DNA from 4 places in the Mesorhizobium sp. XAP4 genome. Region 3 is predicted to be linked to each of the others. Evidence: predicted binding sites of a transcription regulator. Region 3 holds the regulator's gene; each other region holds the start of a gene.
The links. Region 3 encodes LexA, which represses DNA repair genes until DNA is damaged. Its sites were predicted from a motif close to TGTTCNNNNTGTGTTCNG; they were not measured.
Positions count from the first base shown of each region.

Region 1: dinB (DNA polymerase IV) is a predicted target of LexA. The motif match lies at 2,235-2,252, and genes of this name have one in related genera.
Region 2: P3C39_RS16505 (sel1 repeat family protein) is a predicted target of LexA. The motif match lies at 1,533-1,550, and genes of this name have one in related genera.
Region 4: P3C39_RS15120 (2'-5' RNA ligase family protein) is a predicted target of LexA. The motif match lies at 2,979-2,996, and genes of this name have one in related genera.

Region 1 is NZ_JARIXW010000001.1:587,772-592,814, reverse strand. Features, by position in the region: gene P3C39_RS03025 (methylated-DNA--[protein]-cysteine S-methyltransferase) at 1-279, shown strand, start outside; gene P3C39_RS03020 (2OG-Fe(II) oxygenase) at 276-1,016, shown strand; gene P3C39_RS03015 (dihydrofolate reductase family protein) at 1,041-1,640, opposite strand; gene P3C39_RS03010 (helix-turn-helix domain-containing protein) at 1,744-2,160, shown strand; gene dinB (DNA polymerase IV) at 2,282-3,529, shown strand; gene P3C39_RS03000 (cupin domain-containing protein) at 3,539-4,570, opposite strand; gene P3C39_RS02995 (FGGY-family carbohydrate kinase) at 4,711-5,043, opposite strand, start outside.
Region 2 is NZ_JARIXW010000003.1:636,513-641,555, forward strand. Features, by position in the region: gene P3C39_RS16495 (recombinase family protein) at 1-840, opposite strand, end outside; gene P3C39_RS16500 (DUF2147 domain-containing protein) at 894-1,235, opposite strand; gene P3C39_RS16505 (sel1 repeat family protein) at 1,685-1,951, shown strand; gene P3C39_RS16510 (ABC transporter substrate-binding protein) at 2,343-3,464, shown strand; gene P3C39_RS16515 (acetyl/propionyl/methylcrotonyl-CoA carboxylase subunit alpha) at 3,542-5,043, opposite strand, start outside.
Region 3 is NZ_JARIXW010000001.1:1,554,884-1,559,926, reverse strand. Features, by position in the region: gene P3C39_RS07875 (ComEC/Rec2 family competence protein) at 1-1,621, shown strand, start outside; gene lexA (transcriptional repressor LexA) at 1,615-2,355, opposite strand; gene kynU (kynureninase) at 2,766-4,013, opposite strand; gene kynA (tryptophan 2,3-dioxygenase) at 4,092-4,928, opposite strand; gene P3C39_RS07855 (AMP-binding protein) at 4,925-5,043, opposite strand, start outside.
Region 4 is NZ_JARIXW010000003.1:355,420-360,462, reverse strand. Features, by position in the region: gene P3C39_RS15140 (aminopeptidase) at 1-707, shown strand, start outside; gene P3C39_RS15135 (DUF488 domain-containing protein) at 729-1,082, shown strand; gene P3C39_RS15130 (ArsC family reductase) at 1,297-1,647, opposite strand; gene P3C39_RS15125 (nuclear transport factor 2 family protein) at 1,817-2,170, opposite strand; gene P3C39_RS15120 (2'-5' RNA ligase family protein) at 2,303-2,932, opposite strand; gene P3C39_RS15115 (ABC transporter ATP-binding protein) at 3,203-4,288, opposite strand; gene P3C39_RS15110 (cupin domain-containing protein) at 4,278-4,886, opposite strand.

The DNA.
Region 1 (5,043 bases), 970 kb from region 3:
GACCTGCCGCTCGACCTGCGCCGCGGCACGCCATTCCAGCAGCGCGTGTGGGAGGCGCTCCGAGGCATCCCGTGCGGCGCCACCATCACCTACGCCGCGCTGGCCCGGCGCCTCGGCCAGCCGGACGGCGCCCGTGCCGTGGCGACGGCCTGTGCAGCCAACGCGATTGCGCTGGGCATTCCCTGCCACCGTGTTGTCCGCGCCGACGGCACGCTGTCGGGCTACCGCTGGGGCGTCGAGCGCAAGCGCGCTCTGATCGACAAGGAGGCTACGATATGAATGCCGCCAGGGTTGCCGCATCGGCGGTTGAAGCTGCTCGGACGCGTGTCGCGGGTTACGACTGGCCCGCCCTTGCCGCCGAACTCGACGGCTTCGGCTGCGCGGTGATTGAAAAGCTGCTGTCGCCCGAAGAGTGCCGGCAGATCGCGGGCCTCTATCCCGAGGAGAAGCATTTCCGCAGCCACATCCATATGGCCAGGCACGGCTTCGGCAAGGGCGAGTACCGCTACTTCCGTTATCCCTTGCCCGACCTGCTGGGTGGCCTGCGCAGCGCGCTCTATCCCAGGCTGGCCGAGGTCGCTAACCGGTGGAGCGAGCGGATGGGGCAGGCCATGCGTTATCCCGCGACGCATGCCGCGTTTCTCGATCAGTGTCATGCCGCCGGTCAGACGCGGCCGACGCCGCTGCTGCTGCAATATGTGCCTGGCGACTTCAACTGCCTGCACCAGGATCTCTATGGCGACCTCGCCTTTCCGCTGCAGGTGGCGATCCTGCTCTCCGAACCGGGCCAGGATTTCACCGGCGGTGAGTTCGCGCTGACCGAGCAGCGGCCGCGTATGCAGAGCCGGGTCGCGGTGGTGCCGCTGCGCCAGGGCGACGCCGTTGTCTTCGCCGTCCACAACCGGCCGGTGCAGGGCACCAAAGGCAATTACCGCGTCAACCTGCGTCATGGCGTCAGCCGGCTGCGCTCAGGCATGCGCCACACGGTCGGGATTATTTTTCACGATGCGAAGTGAGCAGGGAGAAGATGGAGGTCCCCCTCACCCCGCCGGTGCATAGCGACTGACCACCATGCCACAGTCATAGGCCTTCGAGCCGAGCAGCCGCAGGTTTCTAAAACCGCCCTGATCAAAAATCCGGCGGCCCGCACCCAGCACCGCCGGGTTGATGAAAAGCTGAAACTCGTCGACCAGCCCGGCCGCGATCAGCGCCGACGCGAAACCGGCGCCGCCGAACACGGCCATGTCGCCGCCCTCGCCCGCTTTCAGCGCATTGACTTCGCGCGGCAGGTCGCCGCTGGCCACGCTCGTGCGCTCCCAGACCGGCTCCCCGGCCGATTGCTTGAGCTTATCACTGAGCACCACCTTGCGGGCGTCGACGATGCGTTGCGCAAAGGCGTAGAACGGATCGTGCGGAAACTTCTTGGCGGCATTGCCCCAATGGGTGAGATAGCCCTCCTGCGCCATCTTGCGGCTGAGCAGGATGGTATCGACGCCTGTGAAGACAGCGTTGAAGTCCTGCTTCAGCTCATCGTCCCAGGCGCTCTCGTCACCCCACTCCCAGAGCTGCCAGGAATGATCCTCGGTGGCGCCGACAAAGCCGTCGACCGACATCTGCATCTGCAGGACCAGCTTTTTCACCGTCATTCTCCTCACGGCTATCGCAAAACAGTTTACATTTGGAACTGTTGACGCAAGGCCAAAACGATGTCAATAGTAAAGTGATTTAGAAATGGAACCATAGATGGCGACGCGCGAAAAATCCGACTGCCCGATCAACCTGTCGCTCGAACTCATCGGCGACCGCTGGACGCTGCTCATCATCCGCGACATGGTCTTCGCCGGGAAAAAGCACTTTCGCGAATTCCTGCAATCCGACGAAGGCATCTCCTCGCGCACGCTGGCCGAGCGACTGCAAACGCTTCAGGACGAAGGCATCCTCACCAGAAGCGACGACCCGACGCATGGCTTGAGAACGGTCTACCGGCTGACCGAAGCAGGCATCGACCTGTTGCCGGTGCTGGCGACGCTCGGCGCCTGGGGCAGCAAGCACCGCAAGGCCGACGAGAGATTGGCCAGGATTGCCGATCAGTTGGCGGCAGGCGGCGAAGCAGCGCTGGAAAAGATGAAAGCGGCGCTGCGAGCGGAGCATAGTGTCTAGGCGGTTGCGTTCAAGCCGAACCGGCATGGCTGTTGCCGCACCCAATCGCCCTTCGCTTGACAACGATCCATCTTTGTTCTTTATTTGTTCCAATCTATCAGCAACTGCGGATGTGCGGTCGATGGAAACGACAGCCACCATCCTGCATGCCGATCTCGACGCTTTCTACGCCTCTGTCGAGCAGTTGCTCGATCCGTCGCTGCGCGGCAAGCCGATCGCGGTGGGCGGCGGCGTCGTGCTCGCCGCTTCCTATGAGGCGCGCGCCTTCGGCGTGCGTGGCGGCATGCCGGGGCGCAAGGCGCGCGAACTCTGCCCGCATTTGATCTTCGTCGGCGGCAATTTCAGCCATTACCAGCGGCTGGGCGATGCGGCGATCAAGGTGCTCGACGATTTTACGCCTGTAGTCGAGCGCATTTCCATCGACGAGGCGTTTGCCGACGTCGCCGGCTGCACGCATCTGTTCGGCTCGCCGCAGGAGATCGCGACAACCATCCGCCGCCGCGTGCGGGCCGAACTCGGCCTGCCGATCTCGATCGGCGTGGCGCGCACCAAGCATCTGGCCAAGATCGCCTCGCAGGTCGCCAAACCCGACGGGCTGGTGGTCGTCGAACCCGGCACCGAACTCGCCTTCCTGCATGATCTGCCGGTCGGACTGATGTGGGGCGTCGGCCCGGCGACCAGGGCGCGGCTGGCCGAGATCGGCGTCGAGACCATCGGTCAACTGGCCAGGGCGCATGGCGGCGCGCTGACGCGCCTGCTCGGTCCCGCCGCCGGCGAAAAGCTCGCCGCCCTGTCCTGGAACCGCGACCCGCGAAAGCTGGAGACGAAGCGCCGCGCGCATTCGGCCGGCGCCCAATCGGCACTTGGCCAGAAGCCGGCTATGGCACGGGTCATCGTGCCGACACTGCTGCATCTGGCCGACCGCGTCGCCAGCCGGCTGCGCGCCAAGGCAAGGCCCGGCCGCACGGTGACGGTACGCGTGCGCTTTGCCGATCTCAGAGCCGTCACCCGTTCGATCACGCTTGACCAGCCGATCTCGGCGACCGCGATGCTGGCCGAGATCGCCGGCGATCTGGTGCGCGGCGTGCTTGCCGACAATCCACAGGAGAAAATGATCTCGCTGCTGGCGATCTCGGTCTCGCATCTTGAGGAAAGCTTCGAGTTGCAGCTCGACCTGCCGCTTGGCCTCGCCGACGAGAGGCGCCGGCCCGGCACGAAGAAGGGCCTAGCACGCTTCGACGCCGATCGCGCCATCGACAAGATCCGCGAGCGCTTCGGCAAACAGGCGGTCGGCTACGGCACCGTGGCACTGGAGGCGGCGCGCTCGGTTCCCGACGAATTCAGGGAGTTGGCGGAGAAGGAGCTGTGAAGCCGGGGGCTACTCCATCTCTTCGCCGTCCCAGTACCGCCTCACCGCTCCCATGTCGAAAATGCCGTCGCGCCGGCGCAAGGCGTCGACCGCCATCTTGTTGGAATCTGGATAGACGCAGACCTCGTTGGGATTTTTCTCGCCGATCATCAGGTAACGGCACGGCCCCGTGCCGCTGTTGAGGAAGGAATGCCCGACCGCCAGGCCGGCTGGAAAGCAGACATAATCGCCGGTTTTCATTTCGTGGCGCTCCTCGCCAAGCAGCAGCGTCACCTCCCCTTCCAGGATCAGCGCATGCTCCTCTTCGAGCATGTGATAGTGCCGGGGCGCCAGGCGCATGCCGGGCGCCGGCGCTTCGATCAGCATGCCGACATGATAGTCGGAGCGTCCCAGCGCGGCATAAGTCAGGTGCCTGGACCGGCCGCCGAACCGCGGACCTTCGCCCTCGACCTTCCATTCGACAGCATCGCTGGCGATCGGCGGGATCGGCGCGGCTGGGGGTTTGGTGACACCGGCCGTCACATCCGACGGCAGCGGATCGCCGGCGGCAAGGCCGGTGTTCTCGCCGTCCCAGTAGCTTCGGTTTGCAGCGAGATCGAAGATCGCGCGGCGGCCCAGGGCGCGTACCAGCACCTTGTTGGAGGCGGTGTAGACGACCACTTCATTCGGGTTGCGCTCGCCGACGATGACATAGCGGCACAGTGCGTCGCTGGTATTGATCAGGCAATGCCCCGCCGCGGCACCGGCGGGAAAGCAGATGTAGTCGCCGGACTTCATGGCATAGGCCGCGTCGCCGACATACGCGGTAAGCGCCCCTTCGAGGATGAAGACATGCTCTTCCTCGAAAATATGGTAATGCGCCGGCGAGGACTGCTTGCCAGCCGGAAGCTCCTCGATTGCCACGCCGACACGGTGTTTTTCGCCAAGGGCAGCCAGCGACAAATGCCGGTAGCGCAGGCCGAAGCGTGGCACATCGGACCATTCCGTCCACGGCACCTCATCCGATGCGAATGGTAGCGGCGGTTTAGCTTCGTCCACCATTAGGGCCTCCTGGTCCTGTCGCCCTGCCCTCGTCGCGTGCTGCTAGAGGGTCCACGACAGAACAAAGCTGCCAGCTTCCGGCTAAACCGCCAAGCGGTGTTCGCTACGCTCCTGACAAAGCCGGACAGAAGCCGCGCGCTTCAGCCTCGGATGGCCTTGCCCGCCTGCTGCAGCAATTCGAACGCCGCGAAGCGTTTGGCATGCCAGCCGGCCAGCGTAGCGTCGGGATGATAGACCTCGCCGAGTTCCGACATGCCGGCCATCGCCGCCGCCACATCCTTGTAGGCACCGGCGGCGACCGCGCCCAGCATCGCCGAGCCGAGCAGCACCGGTTCCGGCGAGGTCGAGGCCACCACCACCATGCCTGTGGTGTCCGCCAGCAGTTGGCGCACCAGCGGGCTTTGGCCGGCGCCGCCACTGACCACGATGGTGTCGACGGGAATGCCCTTGTCATGCTCGGCCCGCACGATCTG
Region 2 (5,043 bases), on a different contig from region 3:
ACGGGTGGCCAGCCATTCGGTCTCGCTGATCAGGACAGGGAAGTAGCCCGGCACCTCCTCGCCCTTAAGGACAAGGCACCCATAGGCCGCTGGTGAGCGGAGGACATCGCCGACCACAACTTGAGCCCATGAGTTCCCTGCGGGTGAGGGGATGCCGCGAGTGTTCAGTAGCTTTGTAATGGCCTGCTGCCCATGACCTTCCTTGGCAAGCTCGAAGATAAGGCGGGCGTCGTCGGCACGGGCATTGAGGCCGTAGGTTTCCCGGTCAATCCAAAAGGGTAGCTTCGCAACCTTGACCCGCCCGGCACCACTGGCGACCGCCTCACGCGCCTTCTGTGCCTTGCGGGACCATGCCTCGCCCACCCGATGCGATAGCTTGGCGCTGTACTCATAAGCCGCCTGCATGGACATGAGGGACATCATGAGGCTGGCGAAGTTAGCGCGGTAGTCTTCGTACGTATGGACCCGCTGGTCCTGCAGGGTCACCAAGGTAAGGCCGGTCTTGAGGAGTTCGGAGAGGACGGGCTGGGCATCCATGGGATGAATGCGCGAGAAGCGGTCGAGGTTCTCAAGGAGGAGGACCGTATCGCTCGGGATGGTCCCGGCCTTCACATCTGCAATGAACTGCCCAAGGCTTGCCTCAAGGTCGAGGTTGCCGCCCTTGAAGGCTGACACGCCGTTGTCGACCAATTGTCTGTCGAGGGTTAATCCATGGATTGCACAGAAGGTCTCGGCATTCTTGGTCTGTCGGGCAAGGCTGTCGCCCTGGGCCTGCTTGCCAGATGACCAGCGAGCATAGGAAATCGCATTGCGGCCCTTGAGCTCGCGGGGCTGTAGCATGACTGGACGGTCTCCGTTGGTGCCTGGAGACCGCCCAATATCAGTCTGCAGAATTAAAGTCTATGCCAGGTCTGGCTCTTGCAGATCAGCCCGCCGAGCACGCAGCCGCTCATCTTGAGAGAGGTGCCCGACAATGTCGCCTTGCCCGAATAGGTCTTGTCGTTTGCCGGATCGGTGATGTTGCCGGCATATTTGTTGTCGCCCGTCGCCTTGAGCGAGCCGATGGTCTTGCCGGCATATTTGCCGGACTTGAGCGTGATGGAAAACGAGCCGCCGCCAGCGATGGCTGCGGTGTCGCCGGCCTGCGTCTTCCAATTGCCCTCGATCGGATCGGCCCAGGCCGCACCGGCCATGATCAATGTGGCCGCAAGGGCCAGGCTCACTCTTCGAAACATGTCTTCCTCCCTTTAGATGTCCGGCCGGATGCTCCGCCTCGCCGGTCTGCCGCTTACGCAAACGTAAGCTAATCCAGCTCCCGGCAAAACAAAAGCGGTGCCGCAACGGAAGACTTTCGGATTTTGAAGGGCCCCGAATGCGCCTCCTGGCCAAGGAAATGAAACGATCGGCGCATCGCCTTTGTCTCCTGTGGTTAGCGAAGTCTTGAATTGGCATCGGGAAATTTTCGTCAAATTTGACGCAAGCAGGCTGAATTGCTGGCTTTGTATCCTTAACGAATTTCCGCGTTTACCTCTTGTTTTAGCTTTGTTTTCCTCAAATTAAGCACGCCATTTAACGACGGATTCAAGCCTGCACGGCATTCTCGAAAGCATCGGAAGAGCAGCCGCCAAGGACGAAAGAAGGCAGCTCTCGGGAGCCTGACAGGGGCCGGAAACAGGGGATTGAAATGGCACGTTTTGAAATGCTTGAAGCAGGTTTCGGCGCCATGGGGGCAACTGCCCAGGCCGACATCCTTTTCGAACTGGGCATGATGTATGCGACCGGACGCGATTGCGAGACCGATGTCGTTGCCGCCCACAAATGGTTCAACATCGCCGCCATCAAGGGCTCGGCCCGCGCCGCGGAACTGCGCTCGGAACTGTCGGCGGCCATGTCGAAGGTCGAGATCGCCACGGCGCTTCGCGAAGCCCGCGAATGGATGACCATGCACTGAAATCTGCCAATCGCAGACAGGCCTATCGAAGACAGGGAAGCTCCGGGATCAAGGCCGCACAGACGGCCGGACCCGGCGAAATTGAAGGCCGCGCAAGACGGTCACGAGGGCAAGAGAAAGAACGCGGCAGGCCGCAAGGCCCAGTCGTGCGCGACACAGGGAAGCTGAGCGGGATTTTTAGGGGCGGGGCGCCTGGAGATTGCTCGACGGGCAAAAAGCCACGACCAGCCGGAACAAGGCTGGCGTGGCTTTTTGCGTGGATGACGTCTTGCAGGCCCAATCGAGCGGCGCCAATGCGCCTAGACAGGCCGAATGAAGGATGAAATTGTCCCGCCTCTCTGGAAGAAGCGTGGCCGGGGCGGCCGCGCGTGAGTGGAGGAGTTCTACCATCATGAAAAAATTGAGTATTTTGAACGCGGCCATATTCGGCCTGATGATGAGCACGCCGGTCGCATTCGCCGACGATATCACCTTTGCGGTGATCGGCCCGATGACCGGACAGCTCGCCACCATCGGCGATCAGTTCAAGCAGGGCGCACAGGCCGCTGCCGATGCGATCAACGCCGCTGGCGGCGTCAACGGGTCGATGATCAAGCTTGATATCGAAGACGACCAGTGCGATCCCAAGCAGGCGGTGTCGGTTGCCAACCGCGTCGTCGCCGATGGCGTCAAGTTCATCGACGGCCATGCCTGCTCGGGTTCGAGCATTCCGGCCTCGGCCGTCTATGCCGAAGCCGGCGCGCTGATGATGAGCCCGGCTTCTTCCAACCCGGTGCTGACCGACGCGGCCGCCAAGGCCGGCTGGCCGACGATCATGCGCCTTTATACGCGTGACGATGCGCAGGGCGCCTTCATCGGCCCATGGATCGCCAAGAAGTTCGCCGGCAAGAATGTCGTCGTCCTGCACGACAAGAGCGCCTACGGACAGGGCGTGGCTGACGCCGTCAGGGCAACGATGAATGCCGGCGGCCTCAAGGAGGTCTACTATGACGGCATCAACGCTGGCGAGAAGGACTATTCGGCTCTCGTCACCAAGCTCAAGGACTTGAAAGCCGACGTCGTCTATTTCGGCGGCTACCATCCTGAAGCTGGCCTGATCCTGCGTCAGTCGGCGGAACAGAACCTGAAGTTCCAGCTGATAATGCCGGACTCCATCGCCTCGCCGGAATTCTGGCAGGTCGCTGGCCCGGCCGGCGAGGGCACCATGTTCGTCTTCCCGTCGGATCCGCAGGCAAAGCCGGAAGCCAAGGCAGCCGTCGAGAAAATCAAGGCCGGCGGTTTCGTGCCGGAGGGCTTCACGCTGTTCTCATACGCCACCATCCAGGCATTCGCCGAAGGCATCAAGCGTGCCGGCAGCGACGATCCGGCCAAGGTTGCTGAGGCGCTGAAGAACGGCACGCCGATCAGCACCGTTGTCGGTAATGTCACCTTCGACGAGAAGGGCGATCTCAAGAATGCCAGCTACGACATCAACCAGTGGCATGACGGAAAATATGCGCCGATCGCGCAGTAATCGCCGGCCCGGCGACTGAATAGCATAGAGAAATGGCCGGGTTCGTCCCGGCCATTTTGTTGTTTACCTTCAAACCGTCAGCTGGCTACAGCGGTCGAGATAGCTTGTTCCTCGAAGAATCGCACCAGCACTGTCCCGTCGGTCACCTGCGCGCCCTCGGTGGCAATCTCGGCGATCACGCCGTCATGCGGCGCGGCGATGGTGTGTTCCATCTTCATCGCCTCCAGGATCAGCAGCGGTTGGCCCTTGATCACGGCATCGCCCTTTCCCACGCGTACCAGCTTGACCAGTCCCGGCATCGGCGCGCGCAGGCTGCCTGAACCCGCCGCTGCCTCGTCGGCCCGTGCCAGCGGGTCCGGCACCGTAAAGGTGTAGCCGACGGCGCCTTCGAACACGGTGATGTGGCCTGGCCAGCGGGCGAGGCGTGGTGTTGAGCGAAAATCACGCGAATTGGTGTCGTCATAGGGCTTGTCTAGCGTCACCTGGAACCGCCCGTCATGCCGCACCGAAACTTTCGCGACGATTTCGTCTTCGCCAAACTTCAATCGTGTGCGTCGCGCCACGCTGTGGAAATGCGCATAACCGGCAAGCGACGACCACGGATCGTTGGGTGACGGCGATGCTCCGGCGCCGGAGGCCGCAACGGCCGCGGCAGCGATGGTTTCGCCGGTCGGCGGCGCGACCTCGGTCAGCGCCGTCTGGTGCCTGGCGATCAGGCTGGTGTCGACGTCGCCTGCGGCGAAATCCTGATCGGCGGCGAGAGCGGCAAGAAAGGCGGTGTTGACGGTCGAGCCGGCGATCTCGGTCCGGGATAGCGCCGCGCCAAGCGCCTCCAGAGCCGCCTGCCTGTCCGTTGCGTGGACGACCAGCTTGGCAATCATCGGGTCGTAATAGGGCGAGATGGCGTCACCCGCTCGCACGCCAGTCTCGATGCGCATCGTGGCGCCTTGCGGGGCCGCATCCGGAAATTTCAGATGATGCAGCGTACCGGTCGCCGGCAGGAACCCTTTTGCCGCGTCCTCGGCATAGATGCGCGCCTCGAAGGCATGGCCGACGAGCGCGATCTCGCTTTGCGTCTTGGGCAGCTTTTCGCCTGACGCGACCCGCAACTGCCACTCGACCAGGTCGGTGCCGGTGACCATTTCGGTGACCGGGTGCTCGACCTGCAGACGGGTGTTCATCTCCATGAACCAGAAGCGGTCGGCCTTCAGGCCCTGCGAGGCATCGACGATGAACTCGATGGTGCCGGCGCCTGAATAATTGATCGCCTTGGCGGCCTTCACCGCCGCCTCCGTCATCGCCTTGCGCAAAGCGGGCGTCATGCCGGGCGCCGGCGATTCCTCGATCACCTTCTGGTGGCGGCGCTGCGCCGAGCAGTCGCGCTCGTAGAGATGCACGACATTGCCCAAATTGTCGCCGAAGACCTGCACTTCGATATGGCGCGGCTTGTCGACATATTTTTCGACCAGCACACGGTCGTCGCCGAACGCGGCTTTCGCCTCGCGCCGTGCGCTGGACAACGCCTCGGAAAACTCATCGGGATGCTCGACCCGGCGCATGCCCTTGCCGCCGCCGCCGG
Region 3 (5,043 bases):
GCTGTCGGCCCGAATTTCCTCCAGCGTGGAAAATGCCCGTGAAGGCATCGCCGACCATATCAGGGCGAGCGTCGGCGGCGCCGAAGGCGAGATCGCCGCGGCGCTGATCGTCGGCGTGCGCGCCGGCATTCCCGATGACATCAATGAGGCGATGCGACGTACCGGCATCTACCACATCATCTCCATTTCGGGACTGCACATGGCTCTGGTCGCCGGCACCATCATGGGGTTGCTGCGCGGCGCCTTCGCCTTGTTTCCCGATTTTTCCGCGCGTCGCCCGGTCAAGAAGTATGCCGCTGCCGCCGCACTGTTCTCGATCGCAGCCTACCTCGTCATCTCAGGTATCGTCGTCGCCGCCGAGCGCAGCTTCATCATGCTGGCAGTGATGCTGATTGCAGTTCTGTTCGATCGAGCAGCACTCACCATGCGCAATCTGGCGATCTCGGCGATCGCCGTCATCGTGGTGTCGCCGCATGAGGTGGTCGGCCCGAGTTTTCAAATGTCTTTCGCCGCGACCGCGGCTCTGGTCGGCGCTTATGCCGGCTGGGCGGATCACCGCGCGGGAAAAGCAAGAACGCCACCGCCGAAGCGATCCTTGCCCGGGTTCCTGACACGAAAATTCCTGCTGGCGGCAATCGGTCTGGCCATGACCTCGATCATCGCCGGCAGCGCCACGACGCTGTTTGCCATCTGGCATTTTCAGCGTGTGTCGCCGCTCAGCCTGTTCGCCAATCTCGCGGTTATGCCGATCGTCACCGTCGTCATGTTCCTGGCCGTCGCCAGCGCGCTGCTGATGCCTTTCGGATTGGATTGGCCAGCTCTCTACCTGATGGGCAAGGGCCTGACGATGATGATCGCCATATCAGGCTGGATCTCCGAGCGTTCGCCTGTCGATGGGGTCGGGCTGATTTCGCAACAGTCGGTCCTGCTGGTGGCCATTGCCCTGGTCATCGCGACGATGGCGACGACATGGCTGCGGATCGCGGCTCTGCCATTCGCGTTGGCAGGCTTGCTGACCGTCTCGGATACGCGCACGCCCGATGTGCTGATCTCGGAAGACGCCCGGCTGGTGGCGTTGCCGATCGGTGGCGGTGAGCTTGCCGTTAGCCGGCAACGGCCGAACGAATTCACCGTCGACAACTGGAAACGCGCGCTGACATCGGAAACCATCGTCGTTCCGGAAGTGTTCGACAACAGCGATGGGCAATTCGACGTAGCGGATGCCGTTGAGCTACCGCCGGGATCGCCGTTCTATTGCTCCTCAGGCGTTTGCGTGGCCAGGCACATGTCCGGTGCGATCATTGCCTATGTCGAGGACCGCAAGGACACCTGGAAAGCCTGCGGCTTCGCCGATCTGATCGTCGTCAACGATGCCACCGCCTATGACGCCTGTCACAACCCGCTGGTTCTCGTCATCACCAAGCGGCAACTGGCTCGCAAAGGCAGTGCCGCGGTCTTCTTCGATCGCCAATCGGCGACCACGCCGGCGACGATCAGCTTCGCCGTGGACAGCCCATATCGGCCCTGGCACACGCAACGCAAATACTCTCGCGAGGCGAGGGGGCTGGCCCCCTTCAAGAAACCCGAGAAGCCAGTGGTCAACCCACAGCCGTCTCAGTAGCGACGGATCAGGCCGACGAGCTTGCCTTGCACCTTGACCCTGTCGGGCCCGAAAATCCGTGTCTCATAGGCTGGATTGGCGGCTTCGAGGGCAATCGAGGCGCCCTTGCGGCGGAACCGCTTCAGCGTCGCTTCCTCTTCATCGACCAGCGCCACGATGATCTCGCCGGGGCTGGCCGTATCGGCGTTACGGATGATAACGGTGTCGCCGTCGAAGATGCCGGCCTCGATCATCGAATCGCCCTTGACCTCCAGCGCATAGTGCGCGCCGCCCATGATCATGTCCGGCGGCACCGAAATCGAATGCGTCTGATGCTGGATGGCATCGATCGGCACGCCGGCGGCGATGCGACCCATGACCGGGATCGAAACGGCAGAGACCGCATCGTCGTCATTGCCGGGCGAAGGCATCCGCGAAGGCGCCGGCTTGATCTGCCGGCCAAGAGCACCACCCTGACCAAGACTGCCCTGGATGACGCTTGGCGAAAACTTCTTTGCCGCATTGAGGCCTGGCGCGATGGAGTCCGGCAGCCGCAGCACTTCCAGCGCGCGGGCCCGATTGGGCAGCCGGCGGATAAAGCCGCGCTCCTCAAGGGCCGTGATCAGCCGATGAATCCCGGATTTGGAGGCAAGGTCGAGCGCCTCCTTCATCTCGTCGAAGGATGGCGGAATGCCGCTCTCCTTCAGGCGTTCATGGATGAACATCAGCAGTTCATGTTGCTTGCGTGTCAGCATGGCGGCCCCCAGGTTCCCTGAAACCAGAATCGAAAAACAAACCCAGAACAAACACTATCTGTTCCAGTTGTGTTCTGCAACCGTTTAAAGTTTAATGAATTTGTTAAGGCTGCTGAAATTATTTGGCGCTTGCCAGCGGGTTACGATCCACGGGCGCCACCTTCGGCAATGCGCCTGCTCACATTGAAATTGTTATGGTTAATGACCTGTGGCTTATCCTCTACCAAAGCTTGGCATTATCTGTCGATCGACCTCGACAAGGGGCGATTGCAACCTTCGGGACGTTCGTTGGCCGTGAACGAAACGGAGCCAAAACGCCAACGTCAGTTGGGCATTTTGGCTGGAAATTCAGCTCTCCGTCATTTGCCAGGCAGTGAGGGCAGCGACGGCGGATCGCCGGGATCGGTGCGTCAGGTAACGGCTTCCTTGACGGCGAAACGCTGGTCCTTCCATGCACCCGTGCGCAGAATATCTTCCAGAACCTCAACCGCCAGCCACACATCCTTGTAGCTGACATAGAGCGGCGTGAAGCCGAAGCGGATGGTCGACGGTGCGCGGAAGTCACCGATCACCCCGCGCTCGATCAGCGCCCGCATGATTTGATAGCCATGGTCGTGAAGGAACGACACCTGGCTGCCGCGCCTGGTCGCGTCGCGGGTGGTCTCCAGCGTGAGACCGTAGGCGCCGCACTTGGCTTCGACGAGCTGGATGAACAGTTCTGTCTGCGCGACGCTCTTCTTTCGCAATGCCGCCATGTCGACGTCGCTCCAGATGGCAAGCGCGCCTTTGAGCGCCCGCATCGACAGGACCGGTTGCGTACCGCACAGAAAACGGCGGATGCCGGTGCCGGCAACATAACCCCGTTCGAAGGCAAAGGGCCGCGCATGGCCCCACCAGCCGCTGAGCGGCTGGCTGATATCGCCGTGGTGGCGCTGCGCGGCATAGATGAAGGCCGGCGCGCCCGGACCGCCGTTGAGGTACTTGTACGTGCAGCCGACAGCGAAATCGGCATTTGCCTGATCGAGCTCGACGGGCAGGGCGCCGGCGGTGTGGCAGAGATCCCAGACGATCAGCGCTCCGGCCGCATGAGCCCTGCGCGTCAGCGCCGCCATGTCGCGCAGTTCACCCGATTTGTAATTGACGTGGTTGACCAGCACCACCGCGACGTTTTCGTCGATCAGATCTTCGATGGTCGGCGCGTCGACGCCCGCGAGGCGCAGCAGGACGCCATCCCGGGTCGAGGCCACGCCTTCGGCGATGTACAGGTCGGTGGGAAAACTGTCACCTTCGGCGACGATGGCTGACCGGCCGGGCCGCATCTCCATCGCTGCGTGCAGCACCTTGTAGATGTTGATCGATGTCGTGTCGCAGACAACGGTCTGGCCGGCCGCGGCTCCTATCAGGCGTCCGAGCTGGTCGCCGAGTTCGATCGGCATCTCGAACCATCCGGCCGTGTTCCAGGCTCGGATAAGATCTCGGGCCCATTCCTGCGTCGCCGCCTGCTGCAGCTCGCCGAAAACGGCATGAGATGCTGCCCCCAGTGAATTGCCGTCGAGATAGATCACCCCCTCCGGCAGAATGAAACGGTCGCGCATGGCCCGCAGCGGATCCGTGGCATCCATCGCTTCGACTGCGGCGAGATCAGGAATTCCACTCATGGTCAGTCCCCGGTTGTTCGCGAAGGGGTTTCCGCCACAGAGCGTCCCTTCGGTGAGCCTGTTCTCATTTCGATGATGTCAGAGCCGGGTGCGGACCGTCCACAGCTCCGGAAACAGCACGACCTCGAGCATTTTCTTCAGATACGAAGCGCCCGACGTGCCGCCGGTGCCGCGCTTCAGACCGATGATGCGCTCCACCGTGGTGACGTGGTTGAAGCGCCAGCGGCGGAAATAATCCTCGAAGTCGACCAGCTTCTCGGCCAGTTCGTAGAACATCCAGTAGCGCTGCGGATCGCGGTAGATGGTCTGCCAGGCGACCAGGACCTCTTCATTCTCGGTTCGCGTCTCACGCCAGTCCGTGCGCCTGGCATCGGCACCGATGTCGAATCCGTGGCGCGCCAAAAGCAGCAGCGCTTCGTCGTAGAGCGATGGCTCGGCCAGGATGGCTTCCAGCTTTCCGCTGAGGTCAGGCCGATGCTTGTGAGGGCCGAGCATGGCCAGGTTGCGGTTGCCGGCCATGAACTCGATGGCGCGATACTGCCAGGACTGGAAACCCGAGGACTGGCCGAGCGCGTCGCGAAACTGGGTGTATTCGCTGGGCGTCATCGTCCGCAGCACATCCCAGGCATTGTTCAGCTGCTCGAAGATGCGCGCGACTCGCGACAGCATCTTGAAGCTCGGCTCAAGCCGGTCGGCGCGGATCGAGCGGATCGCGGCGCCAATCTCGTGCAAAGCGAGCTTCATCCACAGTTCCGAGGTCTGGTGCTGGATGATGAACAGCATCTCGTCATGCGCCGACGACAGCGGCGTCTGCGCCTCCAGCACTTTCTCCAGGTGCAGATAGTCGCTGTACGACATGCGCTCGTTGAACGACATCTGTGCGCCTTCGGACGCCGGATCGTAGGGCTCGCTCAATTGACTTTCTCCGTGCGCAGCCGGAAGCGCTGGATCTTGCCGGTCTGGGTCTTGGGCAAAGCAGCAATGAATTTCACCGATCGCGGGTATTTGTAGGGCGCGATCGTCGCCTTGA
Region 4 (5,043 bases), on a different contig from region 3:
CCGCGTCGCGGGTCGATGTGGAGGATCCGATCGGCAACTGGAAGGCGCACAATGCAGCGCTGCGCAGCCGCACCGAATGGCTCAACGGCCATAATTTCCATGCGCTGCACTTCACCGGACCGGGCACCGACCTGACGGTTGGACTGGCGGACGGCCATGAATGGATGGGCGGCGCCTCGACCGCCAAGAACGGCATCACCTGCAACCCCAACATCCCGACCGAGGAGGTCTTCACCACGCCGCATGCGAGGCGGGTCGAAGGCCATGTCTCCTCGACCAAGCCGCTGTCCTACCAAGGCACGCTGATCGACGACATTTCGGTGCGTTTCGAAGAAGGCCGGATCGTCGAGGCCAAGGCATCGAAGGGCGAGGATGTGCTGAAGAAGGTGCTCGACACCGACGAGGGCGCGCGCCGTCTCGGCGAGGTGGCGCTGGTGCCGCACTCATCGCCGATCTCGGCCAGCGGCCTGCTGTTCTTCAACACGCTGTTCGACGAGAACGCCGCCTGCCACATCGCGCTCGGCCAATGCTATTCGAAGTGCTTCGTCGACGGCGCCTCGCTCAGCCAGGACGAGATCGCGGCGCGCGGCGGCAACAAGAGCTTCATCCACATCGACTGGATGATCGGCTCGGACAAGATCGACATCGATGGCGTCCACAAGGACGGCGCCCGCGTGCCTGTCATGCGCAAGGGCGAGTGGGCCTGAGGGTTCCAGCCAGGAGGTGTGATGGCCTTCAAGATCGCGGTCAAGCGTATCTACGAGCCACCCGCTGCCGATGACGGGCAGCGGGTTCTGGTCGACCGCATCTGGCCGCGCGGCGTCAGCAAGCAAGACGCCGCGCTGACGCTGTGGTTGAAGGACATCGCGCCGAGCGACGAGTTGCGCAAATGGTTCGGCCACGAGCCGGCGCGCTGGGCGGAGTTTCAGGAGCGGTATCGCGCTGAGCTGGATGGGAATGGCGCGGCGGTGACGCAGTTGCGAGGCCTGCTGGGTAACGGCAAGGTGACGCTGCTCTACGGCGCGCATGACGAGGCGCACAACAATGCGGTGGCGCTGGCGGGGTATTTGCGCGGACGCTGAGATTTTATGGCGGTCGGCGGGACAGCGCCCCCCCTCTGGCCTGCCGGCCATCTCCCCCTCAGGTGGGGAGATCCGCTGTCATCATCTTCTTCGCAAATCCCGAACGTGACAGGAATGGCGGAGCGGCGAAGCTGCCAATCTCCCCACTTGAGGGGGAGATGTCCGGCAGGACAGAGGGGGGGCGCCACGGAACACCGTGGAACGAGAGGCAGCTCTACTTCCCCACCGCCGCCTCATAGAGATCAGCCTTGAACCCGACCATAACCCGGTCGCCTACCTCCAGCACCGGCCGCTTGATCATGGTCGGCTTGGCCAGCATCAGCGCCTTGGCGCTCTTCTCGTCGAGACCCTGCTTTTCCTTGTCCGGCAGCTCGCGGAACGTCGTGCTCGCCTTGTTGAGCAGCTTTTCCCAGCCGACCTTGCCCGCCCAACCATCCAGCCGCTTCGCGTCCAGTCCCTCGGCCCTGAAATCGTGAAACCGGTAGGCTACGTCATGGCCTTCCAGCCAGACGCGCGCCTTCCTGACCGTGTCGCAAGTGGTGATGCCGTACATGGTGATCGTCAAAAGCGTGCTTCCTTGGCTGACTGTCGAATCCGTTCCACAGACTAAACCCCCCTTTCCGCTTTGCCAGAGCCGTTGCCATATCTCCGTTCCACATGACGGCCAGGACAATGTCCCGGCCGTCTAATTTCCTGATCCTGCAGCGACGTGAGCCGGAAGCCGGGGTTCGGCCCTAGTAGTAGAAGCGCTCTTCGGTGATCTTGCCGTTTTTGACCGTGTAGAGGCCGACTTCATCCATGGTGACACGCTCGCCGGTAGCCTTGGGCGTTATGTCGAACTTGAAGCGCACCGCGAACTGGTCGCCATTGACATAGGGGCCTTCGACAGAGCCGCCATGGACTTCATTGTTCTCCTGCCACCACTGGCCCTTCTGCCTGAGAGCCTCCTTGCCACGGGAGATGGCCATCGGCCCCTCCATGGCTTCGTAGCTCACGATATCGTCGGAATTGTACTTCTCGGCGGCAGCTTCGTTCTCGCCCTGCTTGAGCAGCTCGGTAAAATCCTTGGCAATTTCCGCGATGGTCATTTTCGTTCCTCCTGTTCAGACGCATTTAGGTAGGGAACAGCCTGCTGGCCTGCCATCGTCGGACCGCGCCGTAGCTGACAAGCCATGTCAGGATGATGGTCCCCGCGGACATATGACGATGATTTGAGGCGTTTACATCGCGGGCCGGGCATCGTCCTGGCCCGTCAATTGCCAACGGTGAGGCACCTCATAGCGACCTTCCTGGATGAAGCTCTGGACGAGCGCGAAATCCCGCACTGTCCAACTGATGGGCTCAATCGCCCTTTCGCGAATTTTGGGCACTCCCACTTTGTCGCGAAGCAGCGTGACATGCGGTTCAATGGATTTTGTGAGAAAGAGCTTTAACGGGCTATCCGAAATCACTGCCGTCAGGTTTCGCCAGAATTCTTGCAGCGAAGGATTGCCGTCGCTGTTGCGTAAAACAAGCGCGCCACCGCCAAAAGCGCACAAACGATCAAAAGAAACGTCGAATGGTTTTGCGACAATCATCGAGCCTATGTGGTGAGCGAGTTCTACCAAGCCCTCCGGCAATCCGTCATGGTCGCCGAGTCCAACAAGCGAGATGTGATCGGCAATTGTTTTCCCTTTCAGCCCGAGTTCCTGGCGCCAAGCGGTTGCTTGTAAAGCGATAGGGTCGGCGATGGTGCCATCCATCAGGTGACAGAAGAACAACCGATCAGTGCGACGACGCCTGTTCCGCTCATGCCAGTTGAAAGATGTTTGACCGTTTTCGGCTGTGTTGAATGTGGGCAGTTCGTTCATGTCCTTCCTCCTTTTGCGCCACCCATCCCCGCCAAGCCGGAGATTTTAGAACAAAACGGGAACATGGCAAGCGGAAATGAGCGAACGGTCGGTCGTGCTTTCCGGATCATCGCCCGCGAGTTCAACAGTCGAAGAAGCTCTGCTGAGGGTGGCTTGAAACCTACGTCCTTGAGAAATCGTCGATCGCCCGATCGGCATAGTCGCGACCGTTGCCCGACTGCTTGTGGCCGCTGAACGTGCGACGTGTGCTCCGTTTCAGGTATCGATGAACTAACCTGGCAGCACTGGGCAGTTGGCGCCACGGCGCAGGCTGATATGCGCCACGTCGCCGACCTGGAAGCGAAAACCCTCGGCCTGGCGCGGCGCGTCGATGACGACAGGCGCGCCCTGCCCGAGTTCGGCATGCAGGCGCAGCGTGCGGCCGTGAAAGACGACGCTGTTGACGCGCGCCGGTGCGGTGCCGGGCGCCGCCTCGGCCATCGCCAGCAAATCCTCCGGGCGCACGCCGATGGTGCGGGTAGCGCCCTCGGCAGGTGCCTCGCCGGTTTCAGAAATAGCCTCCAGCGGCAGGGTGCCGGCGGTGAAACGCAAGCGATCGCCATCGCGGCCGACAAACCGTGATTGCAGGAGATTCATGGTGCCGATGAAGCTCGCCACAAACTTCGTGGCAGGCCGGTCATAAAGTGTGGCCGGCGGTGCGATCTGCTCGATGCGGCCCTTGTTCATGACGACGATGCGGTCGGAAATCGACAGCGCTTCGGTCTGGTCGTGGGTGACCATGACGAAGGTGGTGCCAAGCCGCGACTGCAGCCGCTTCAGCTCAACCTGCATCTGTTCGCGCAGATGCGCGTCGAGCGCCGACAGCGGCTCGTCGAGCAGCAGCACGCGCGGCTCGCAGACGATGGCACGCGCGAGCGCGACGCGTTGGCGCTGGCCGCCCGACAGTTCGGAGACGCGGGCGCCAAGCTTGTCGGCGAGACCGACCATGTCGAGCGCTTCGCCGGTGCGCTTAGCCTGTTCGGCTCCAGACAGTTTGCGCAGCGACAGACCGAAGCCGACATTTTCTGCAACATTCATGTGCGGGAACAGTGCATAGTCCTGGAACACGGTGTTGACCGGCCGGTCGAACGGTCGAAGGGCCGTGATATCGCGGCCGTCTAGCAACACCTTGCCGCTCGACGGGCTTTCGAAACCGGCGATGACGCGCAGGCTGGTGGTCTTGCCGCAGCCCGACGGCCCGAGCAGCGTGATGAACTCGCCGCTGATAATGTCGAGATCGACAGCGTCGAGCCCAACGATGCCGCCGGGAAAAATCTTCGAGACCGCCTGCAGCCGGACGAGTGGATCAGGCGCCATCGCGAACCTCGGACGGCTTCGTGGTGTTGACCCAGAGGATCTGGCACCGCTCGGCGCCCGGATTGCGGAAGGCATGCAAAAGCGTGCTCTTGAAGGCAAAGCTGTCGCCCGCCTTCAGCCCGTATTTCGTCGAATCCACCACCAGTTCGACCTCACCGGCCAGCACGAAGCCGAATTCATGGCCGGCATGCGCATAGGCCTCGGCCGTGCCGCCGCCGGCTTCCACCGTCACCAGCATGCCGGTCAGCGTCGCGCCCGGCGGTGACAGCAGCGCCTTGGCAATGCCTTCCGATTTCACCGGGATTTGCCGCCGCTTGTCGGCACGCACGCAATAGAGATCGTTGGCCGCATCGTTGCCGTCGGCGATCAGCGCCGACGGCTCGATGTCGAGGGCGGCGGCGAGCGGCCAGATCACCTTGACGCGAAGCGAGGACATGCCGCGCTCGATCTGGCTCAATGCACCGATCGACACGCCGGCCTTTGCCGCAAGATCGGCCAGCGACAAATTGCGCTCCAGCCGCAGCGCCCGCACGCGCCGGCCGACGCGAACGTCGGCATCGTCCTTCGGCTTCCCAGCCGCTTCATCCAGCATGTCCATGCGTTAGTCCTCGTTTGCTTTCCCTTCTCCCCTTGTGGGAGAAGGTGGATCGGCGCGCAGCGCCGAGACGGTTGAGGGGTGTTCCAGCGGAGTGAGACGCTGGTGTTCCCTGGAGCACCCCTCATCCGTCGCCTTCGGCGACACCTTCTCCCACAAG